Linked DNA regions of Botrimarina mediterranea. The main gene of each other region encodes a partner of the protein of the gene in region 2 in a complex. Links are inferred from orthologs where the notes say so. Each region holds a gene or a part of one and is shown on either strand. Other genes may lie near its edges. The genes, in order: Spa11_RS15280 and Spa11_RS07670.

What was found.
Region 1: the proteins of Spa11_RS07670 (region 2) and Spa11_RS15280 are in contact, whole or in part, in a crystal structure (PDB 5UE9), measured with the Lactococcus lactis proteins. The link is inferred for Botrimarina mediterranea from one-to-one orthologs. Residues at the interface, in WP_025017116.1 of Lactococcus lactis: Gly25, Phe27, Phe29, Glu32, Tyr33, Lys35, Tyr36, Lys48, Phe56, Thr60, Pro61, Arg62, Val63, Ala64, Glu65, Thr66, Ala67, Ser68, Gly69, Met70, Ile74, Gln77, Pro223, Glu251, Phe274, Ala275, Pro277, Phe278; in WP_023189152.1 of Lactococcus lactis: Leu4, Gln5, Ala47, Ser48, Met49, Leu50, Leu51, Arg52, Arg53, Met95, Leu98, Arg223, Met224, Ala225, Cys226, Ile228, Gly229, Ala230, Cys231, Tyr232, Ala233, Val235, Glu236, His237, Asn243, His244, Ala245, Lys247, Glu250.

The regions. Positions count from the first base shown.
Region 1 is NZ_CP036349.1:3,975,027-3,978,121, reverse strand. What follows is about bases 1-2,781. They hold Spa11_RS15280 (dihydroorotate dehydrogenase electron transfer subunit), read left to right. Parts: upstream 1-828; coding sequence 829-1,734; downstream 1,735-2,781. Other genes in these bases: Spa11_RS15265 (tetratricopeptide repeat protein), read right to left, coding at 2,773-2,781; rpsT (30S ribosomal protein S20), read right to left, coding at 2,389-2,667; Spa11_RS15275 (hypothetical protein), read right to left, coding at 1,813-2,298; Spa11_RS15285 (pseudouridine synthase), read left to right, coding at 1-761. Also shown: more of Spa11_RS15265, read right to left, coding at 2,782-3,095.
Region 2 is NZ_CP036349.1:1,924,528-1,927,742, reverse strand. The notes cover bases 300-3,200. They hold Spa11_RS07670 (dihydroorotate dehydrogenase), read left to right. Parts: upstream 300-1,211; coding sequence 1,212-2,189; downstream 2,190-3,200. Other genes in these bases: trpS (tryptophan--tRNA ligase), read left to right, coding at 2,521-3,200; Spa11_RS07675 (hypothetical protein), read left to right, coding at 807-1,064; Spa11_RS23220 (HU family DNA-binding protein), read left to right, coding at 300-599. In the rest of the region: more of Spa11_RS23220, read left to right, coding at 42-299; more of trpS, read left to right, coding at 3,201-3,215.

The DNA.
Region 1 (3,095 bases), 2.1 Mb from region 2 along the record:
GGCTCGACATGTCGAGCGAAGGTCTGATCCTGCTCACCAACGACGGCGAACTCGCCAACCGCATCACCCACCCCCGGCACGGCGTCGAGAAGCTCTACCACGTCCAAGTGGCGGGCATGCCGAGCAACGAGGTGCTCGCCGAGGTTCGTAAGGGCGTCTACATCGATGAGGGCCGCGTCGCGTTCAAGAATGTGAAGCTCAAGAGCACCCGCAAGTCATCGGCGATCCTCGAAGTGATCCTCGACGAGGGTCGCAACCGCGAGATCCGCCGTGTCCTGGCGCGTGTCGGCCACAAGGTGCAGAAGCTTCAGCGCATCGCGGTCGGCCCCGTGCGGCTGGGTGAGATGCCCGTTGGCGCGTACCGCGAACTGACGCGCGAAGAGGTCACGGCCCTGCGTGAAGCGACTACCGGCAAGCACAAGACGATTGCCGTAGAAAAGCGGCCCTCGGGCCCGCGCCCCGATCGCAAGCGACCGCCGCGCAAGGCGGCGCCGAAGAAAGCCGAGCGGCCCGCCGAGGGTCGAGCCATCATTGGCGGGGAAGAATCCAAATCGGCGACGGAGCGTCCTAAACGCCCAACCGCGCGCCCCGCCAAACACCGCCCCCATAAGCACGGCGCCACGGGCAAGCCTACCGGCAAACCTAGTGGCAAGCCGCCCATCAAGAAGGGCGTCAAGAAGTCCGGCGGCAAGCCGTTCAACAAGTCGAAGAACAAAGGCCGCGGCGGCAGTGGTGGCGGCAAGCCGAAGGGCAAGCGTTGAAATTGGTTGCCCGCGAATGAGAGCGATTTCCATTCGCGTCATTCGCGGGCTCGACAAGGAAGCACAAGTGCCGGACTGCCAACGCCTCGACGCGACGCCGCTACACGCCAATCACTACGCCGACGGCGCGGCGTTCGTTTCGGCGCCGATCATCGAGAACGTCCAGCTCGCGCGCGACACCTATCGTCTGCGCTTCGAGGCGCCGGCGATCGCCGACGTGATCACGCCGGGGCAGTTCGTCATGGTCCGCGTCGCGGGGATCGATGACCCGCTGCTGGGCCGGGCTTTCGCACTCTATGACACCAGCGACGACCGCACGACCGTTGACGTGGTCTACCTAGTTCACGGCAAACTGACCGCGCTGCTTGCGACGCGTCAGCCCGGCGACCTCGTTGAAGTGTGGGGTCCGCTCGGCAATGGTTTCACGGGTTCTCGGTTGGCCGGCGACATTGAGGCGCTCGACCACCTGATCCTCGTCGCCGGCGGCATCGGCTACACGCCGTTCCTCGCCGCGGGCAGGGAAGCCCTCGCCCAAAAGACCTACGGCGCGCCCAGCCGCTCGCGGCTTAGCGCTTCCCGCGTCACCTTCTGCTACGGCGTCCGCACCGCCGCCTACGTCGCTGGTGAGCAAGACTTCCGCGCCGCGGGATTCGACCTTCGCATCGCCAGCAACGACGGCTCGATCGGGCACAACGGCCTGGTGACCGACCTCTTGCAGCAGGCGCTATCAGAGACCACCGGCCCGTCGCGGCGCGTCCTCTGCTGCGGCCCTGAACCAATGATGCACGCCGTCGCCGAAGTCTGCCTCGCCTCCGGCGTGCGTTGCGACGTGTCGCTCGAAACGCCGATGGCCTGCGGCCTAGGCGTCTGCTTCAGTTGCGTCGCCAAAGTGCGCCAGCCCGACGGCGAGTGGGACTACAAACGCACCTGCGTCGAAGGCCCCGTGTTCGACGCCTCGCTCATCGAGTGGTAACGGCGCTAAGCTCTCGCGCAGAGACGCGGAGAAGACTCACGCAAAGCCGCGAAGGCGCTAAGGAAGTGTGTCACCGACTTATTGCGAGACTTCTGGCCATTTGAGAAGCCAGCGACGATGGACTTCGCGAGCGAAGTCGCTGCCATAGATGGGCATCTGTGCGTCGTTGTCGAACTGAACCAGGTCCCTGCGATCGCGATGGACTTCTGACCACAAGCGACGAGCAAGTTCTGCGGACGGACCAACGCCTTCGGTCATGAGATTATCAACAGCCCCCCAGTTGTCCGATAGGGCGCATTTGGTCCAGAGTTCTGAAGCACGGACGAGCAGGTCTTCACGCTGAGCTTCCAACTCTTCCATCGAGCGGAGAGCTAGACCAGCGACGAGAACGACTGCCAGAGCGTACGCACTCTGCATATCGCCCTGCTGAACCTCACGTTCCAACTCGGGAATCAATGCCGCAAAAACCTCAGGGCTCTTGCTCGGCTGATTCAAGGCAGGGTTGTAGGCTTCCCCCTCCATTGCGGAGAGGAATCGATCGTGAGCGGACGGTGATTGCGGCATGATTGCCCCCATCTCAAAAGAAAAAGGGCTGGCAAATGCCAGCCCTCGTCTTCTCTGCGTCTTTGCGTCTCTGCGCGAGACCTTTAGGCCTCAGCCCTGGGCCTTCGCCTTCACGGCTTTGATCGCCTTGGTGAGGCGGGCCTTGGTGCGGGCGGCGCTATTGTCGTGGATCAGGTTGCTTGCAGCGGCCTTGTCCAGCTTCTTTTGCACCGTCTTGAACTCGGCGTCGCACTTCTCGGCGTCGCCGGCAGCGATCGCAGCGCGGACCTTCTTGATCTGCGTCCGCAGGCTCGAGCGGACGCTGCGATTGGCGAGGCGACGCTCCTGGTTCTGGCGGAGGCTCTTCTTGGCGCTGGCTGAATTGGGCATCGGGAAGGGGTCTGAAAATGACGCTGGCGGGTGTCCGGACTCACGGGGCTGGCCTCGTCATCATCGACCGGCCGCCCCTGCCCACGCCGCTCCGCGGCGGGGAAGTCAGCCAGTTTTGCGGATCGTGGCCAGTTTGTCTAGCCGTGCCGAGACGTCTCGATACCCAAAATCGGCCGAAGCGAGGTCCGTCAGGTACTTTTCCGCCGCGTCGAGGTCCTTGAGCCCCATGGCCAGCACCCCGGCCCGATACAAGGCCAGCTTCCGGAGGTCGGTCCATTCTCCCTCGCCGCAGATCGCGATCGCCGCCTCGTAGCTACGCATCGCCAAACGGTGCTGCTCGATGTGCTGGAAGCACTCTCCCAGGTGCAGTTCGGCCTCGGCGGCCCGCTTCTTGTCGGCTCGGGCCGCCTGGAAGGGCTTCACCGCCT
Region 2 (3,215 bases):
CGTCGAAGCCTACCCACGCGGTCCTCAGCCACCCTTCGGTGATGGGACCTCGATCGACGGGCGACGCCTTTCCAGCCGGGGAGTCGGTCGTGACCAAGAAAGAGATCGTCAGGACGATCGCCGATGAGATCGGCCTGACCCAACTCAAGACGAAAGAGATCGTCCAAAAGACGTTCGACGCCATCGTCGAGACGCTGGTCGAGGACCGTCGCATCGAGCTGCGGAACTTCGGCGTCTTCGAGGTCAAGCAACGGGCCGCCCGCAAGGCGCGGAACCCGCGGACCGGCGAGAAGGTCTCGGTTCCCGAGAAGTTCGTCGTCACGTTCAAGCCCGGCAAAGAGATGGAGGAGCGGGTCCGCGAGCTGGAACGCCGCGCCGCCGAGGAGTTCGCCGAGCGCGAGCGGCTTGCCGCCCTTGAAGAGGCTGCCGCCCAGCGCAACGCAGGCGAAGGCCCCGGCTACGGCCAGCCGCCGTCCGCCAACGGCGGCCATTCATCCAGCGACCACTCATCCAGCAGCCCGTCGTCCAGCGGCCAGGCATCGCCGCCGACAAGCTACGCCGGCTACGACCGCCCGTCCCACGATTCGCCGGGCACTTGAACCACCGCTGATCGGCGATCGACCGCCGCTAAACGCCTTTTCTGTAACGATTTAAGACTGCTACAACGCGAACCGGACCGAGCACGGAAGCCCGACCGACCGCAAAGAGACCGAGGCCGTAGACCACAAGAATACGGCAGAGAGCCCCACTAAGTCTGGAAGCTACCGACGCCCACGCGGCGTCGCACTCAAGGAGGAGTGACCCCCATGCGACCTGTCTCGCCCCTTCGCAAGCGTCTTCTGCGTCCTCAAGCCTGGGTCTTAGGCCTGCTGGCTGCGTGTACGATCACGTCGAGCACCGGCTGCCTGATCCCGATGTACTCGGCCGACCCGGCCCGACGTGCTCAGCAGCTCCTCTACACGTCGGAAGACCTCCGCACGTTCCTCGACGAGTGGGAACGCGTCTGGTTCCTCGACTCGCCGAGCCATATGAAGCCGTACCGCACGAGCGGGCTGGTGCTTTAACGTCTGTCGGCCATCGGCTGTTGGCTCTCGGCTAGGTGCTCCGCGTCGGACGACGCCGGATTGCTATGCCGCTAGGACGCGTCGCGCGGGCCGGGTAGGCTTTTGGGCTCTCGCCTACCCCGCCCGACGCGTCGTTTTCCTGCCAGCATGTCGCCCGAAGCCCCGTCCGCTCCGCCTGCTTCGGACCCCGTCGCTCCGGCGTCGGTGGACTTGTCCGTCACGCTCGGTCGCCTGCGGCTGCCGAACCCCGTGCTGGTCGCCTCGGGGACGTTCGGCTACGCCCGCGAACTGGCGTCGCTCGTGGACGTCTCACGGCTCGGCGGCATCCTGCCGAAGACCGTCACCGCCACGCCGCGGCAAGGGAACGCCCCGTGGCGCACCGTCGAGACGACCGGCGGGATGCTCAACGCCATCGGCCTCGATAACGACGGCGTTGACGCGTTCATCGAGTGCCACCTGCCCTATCTGGCGTCGGTTGGCGCGCCGATCATCGTCAGCGTGGCCGGCAAGGCGCGCGACGAGTTCGTCGAGTTGGTCCGTAAGTTCGATGTCGTTGATAGCTCGCTCCGACCGGCGGCGATCGAGCTGAACGTCTCGTGCCCGAACGTGTCGGGGGGCGTCGACTTCGGCAGCGACCCGGCCCTCTGCGAGGCCGTGGTGCGCGAGTGCGTCGCCGCGACCGACCTGCCGATCATCGCGAAGCTGACGCCCAACGTGACGAGCATCGCCACGATGGCCCGCGCCGCCGAGGCGGGCGGCGCCGACGCCCTGAGCCTGATCAACACAGTGCTCGGCATGGCGGTCGATTGGCGCAAACGCAAGCCGCTGCTCGCCAACACGGTCGGCGGCCTCAGCGGCCCGGCGATCAAGCCGATCGCCCTCCGCTGCGTCTGGCAAGCCAGCCAAGCGGTCAAAACCCCGATCATCGGCGTCGGCGGCATCGCGAACATCAACGACGTGATGGAGTTCCTCGTCACCGGCGCGTCGGCCGTGCAGCTCGGCACCGTGAACTTCTACCGGCCTCAAGCGTCGATAGAAGTGCTAGAGGCGCTACCGGCGGCGCTAGGAGAGTTAGGCGCGACGAGCGTTAGCGAAGTCGTTGGAACTTTATGTCTTAAGATTTAGGAGATGTGGGGATGGCAACTTGGTAAGGACGCCGCGGAGTTACTTCGAGCCGCCGGTTGCTGGCAGTCTGGCTTCTGAGGAGATAATGGAGATGGTCGAATGGCAAGGCGCAATGACATCGATCAGTGGGTTGTTCTGAATTGAATAACTAATTCTTAGTTCACTCTACTTGGTCATCCCGCGTTGCCCCGCAAAGGCTCCATCCCCAATATCTCCTCAGTAGTCGCTCACCACCAATCGCCGGCCCGCATCGCCCACGCCCCCACTGCACCGATAGACCATCCCCATATCTCCTTCTTCGTAAAACCATCCCCCTAAAGACAGCGGCAAGATGAGAGCTCTCTCCGGCATTCAACCCACCGGCCCGTTTCACTGGGGCAATTACTTCGGCGCCATCCAGCAGTACATCCAGCTGCAGGACGAGTGCGACGACGGGTCGTATTACTTCATCGCCAACCTCCACGCGCTCACAACGGTGCGCGACCACGAGAAGCTGCGCGAGTACACGCTTAACGGGGCGATGGATCTGCTCGCGCTGGGGCTCGATCCGGCCAAGGCGGTGATGTTTGTGCAGTCGGACGTGCCGGAGGTGTCAGAGCTTTGCTGGCTGCTGCTGACCGGCACGCCGATGGGCCTGTTGGAGCGTTGCGTCAGTTACAAGGACAAGCTCGCCAAAGGCCTGAAGGCCGACGCGGGGCTCTTTACGTACCCGGTGCTGCAAGCGGCCGACATCCTCGCTTACGACGCGACGGTCGTGCCGGTGGGCGAGGATCAATTGCAGCACATCGAGGTCTGCCGCGACATCGCGCAGAGCTTTAATCATCACTTCGGCGAGACGTTTGTTCTGCCAAAAGGAAAAGTGCTCGATCAGTCGGCGCGCGTGCCGGGGACCGACGGCGAGAAGATGTCAAAGAGTTACGGCAACACGCTGGCCGTGTTCGACGACGTAAAGGCGCAGCGCAAGCAGATCATGCGCATCCAGACCGACAGCCGGCCGATGGAAGACCCGAAGGACCCCGCGGGGGA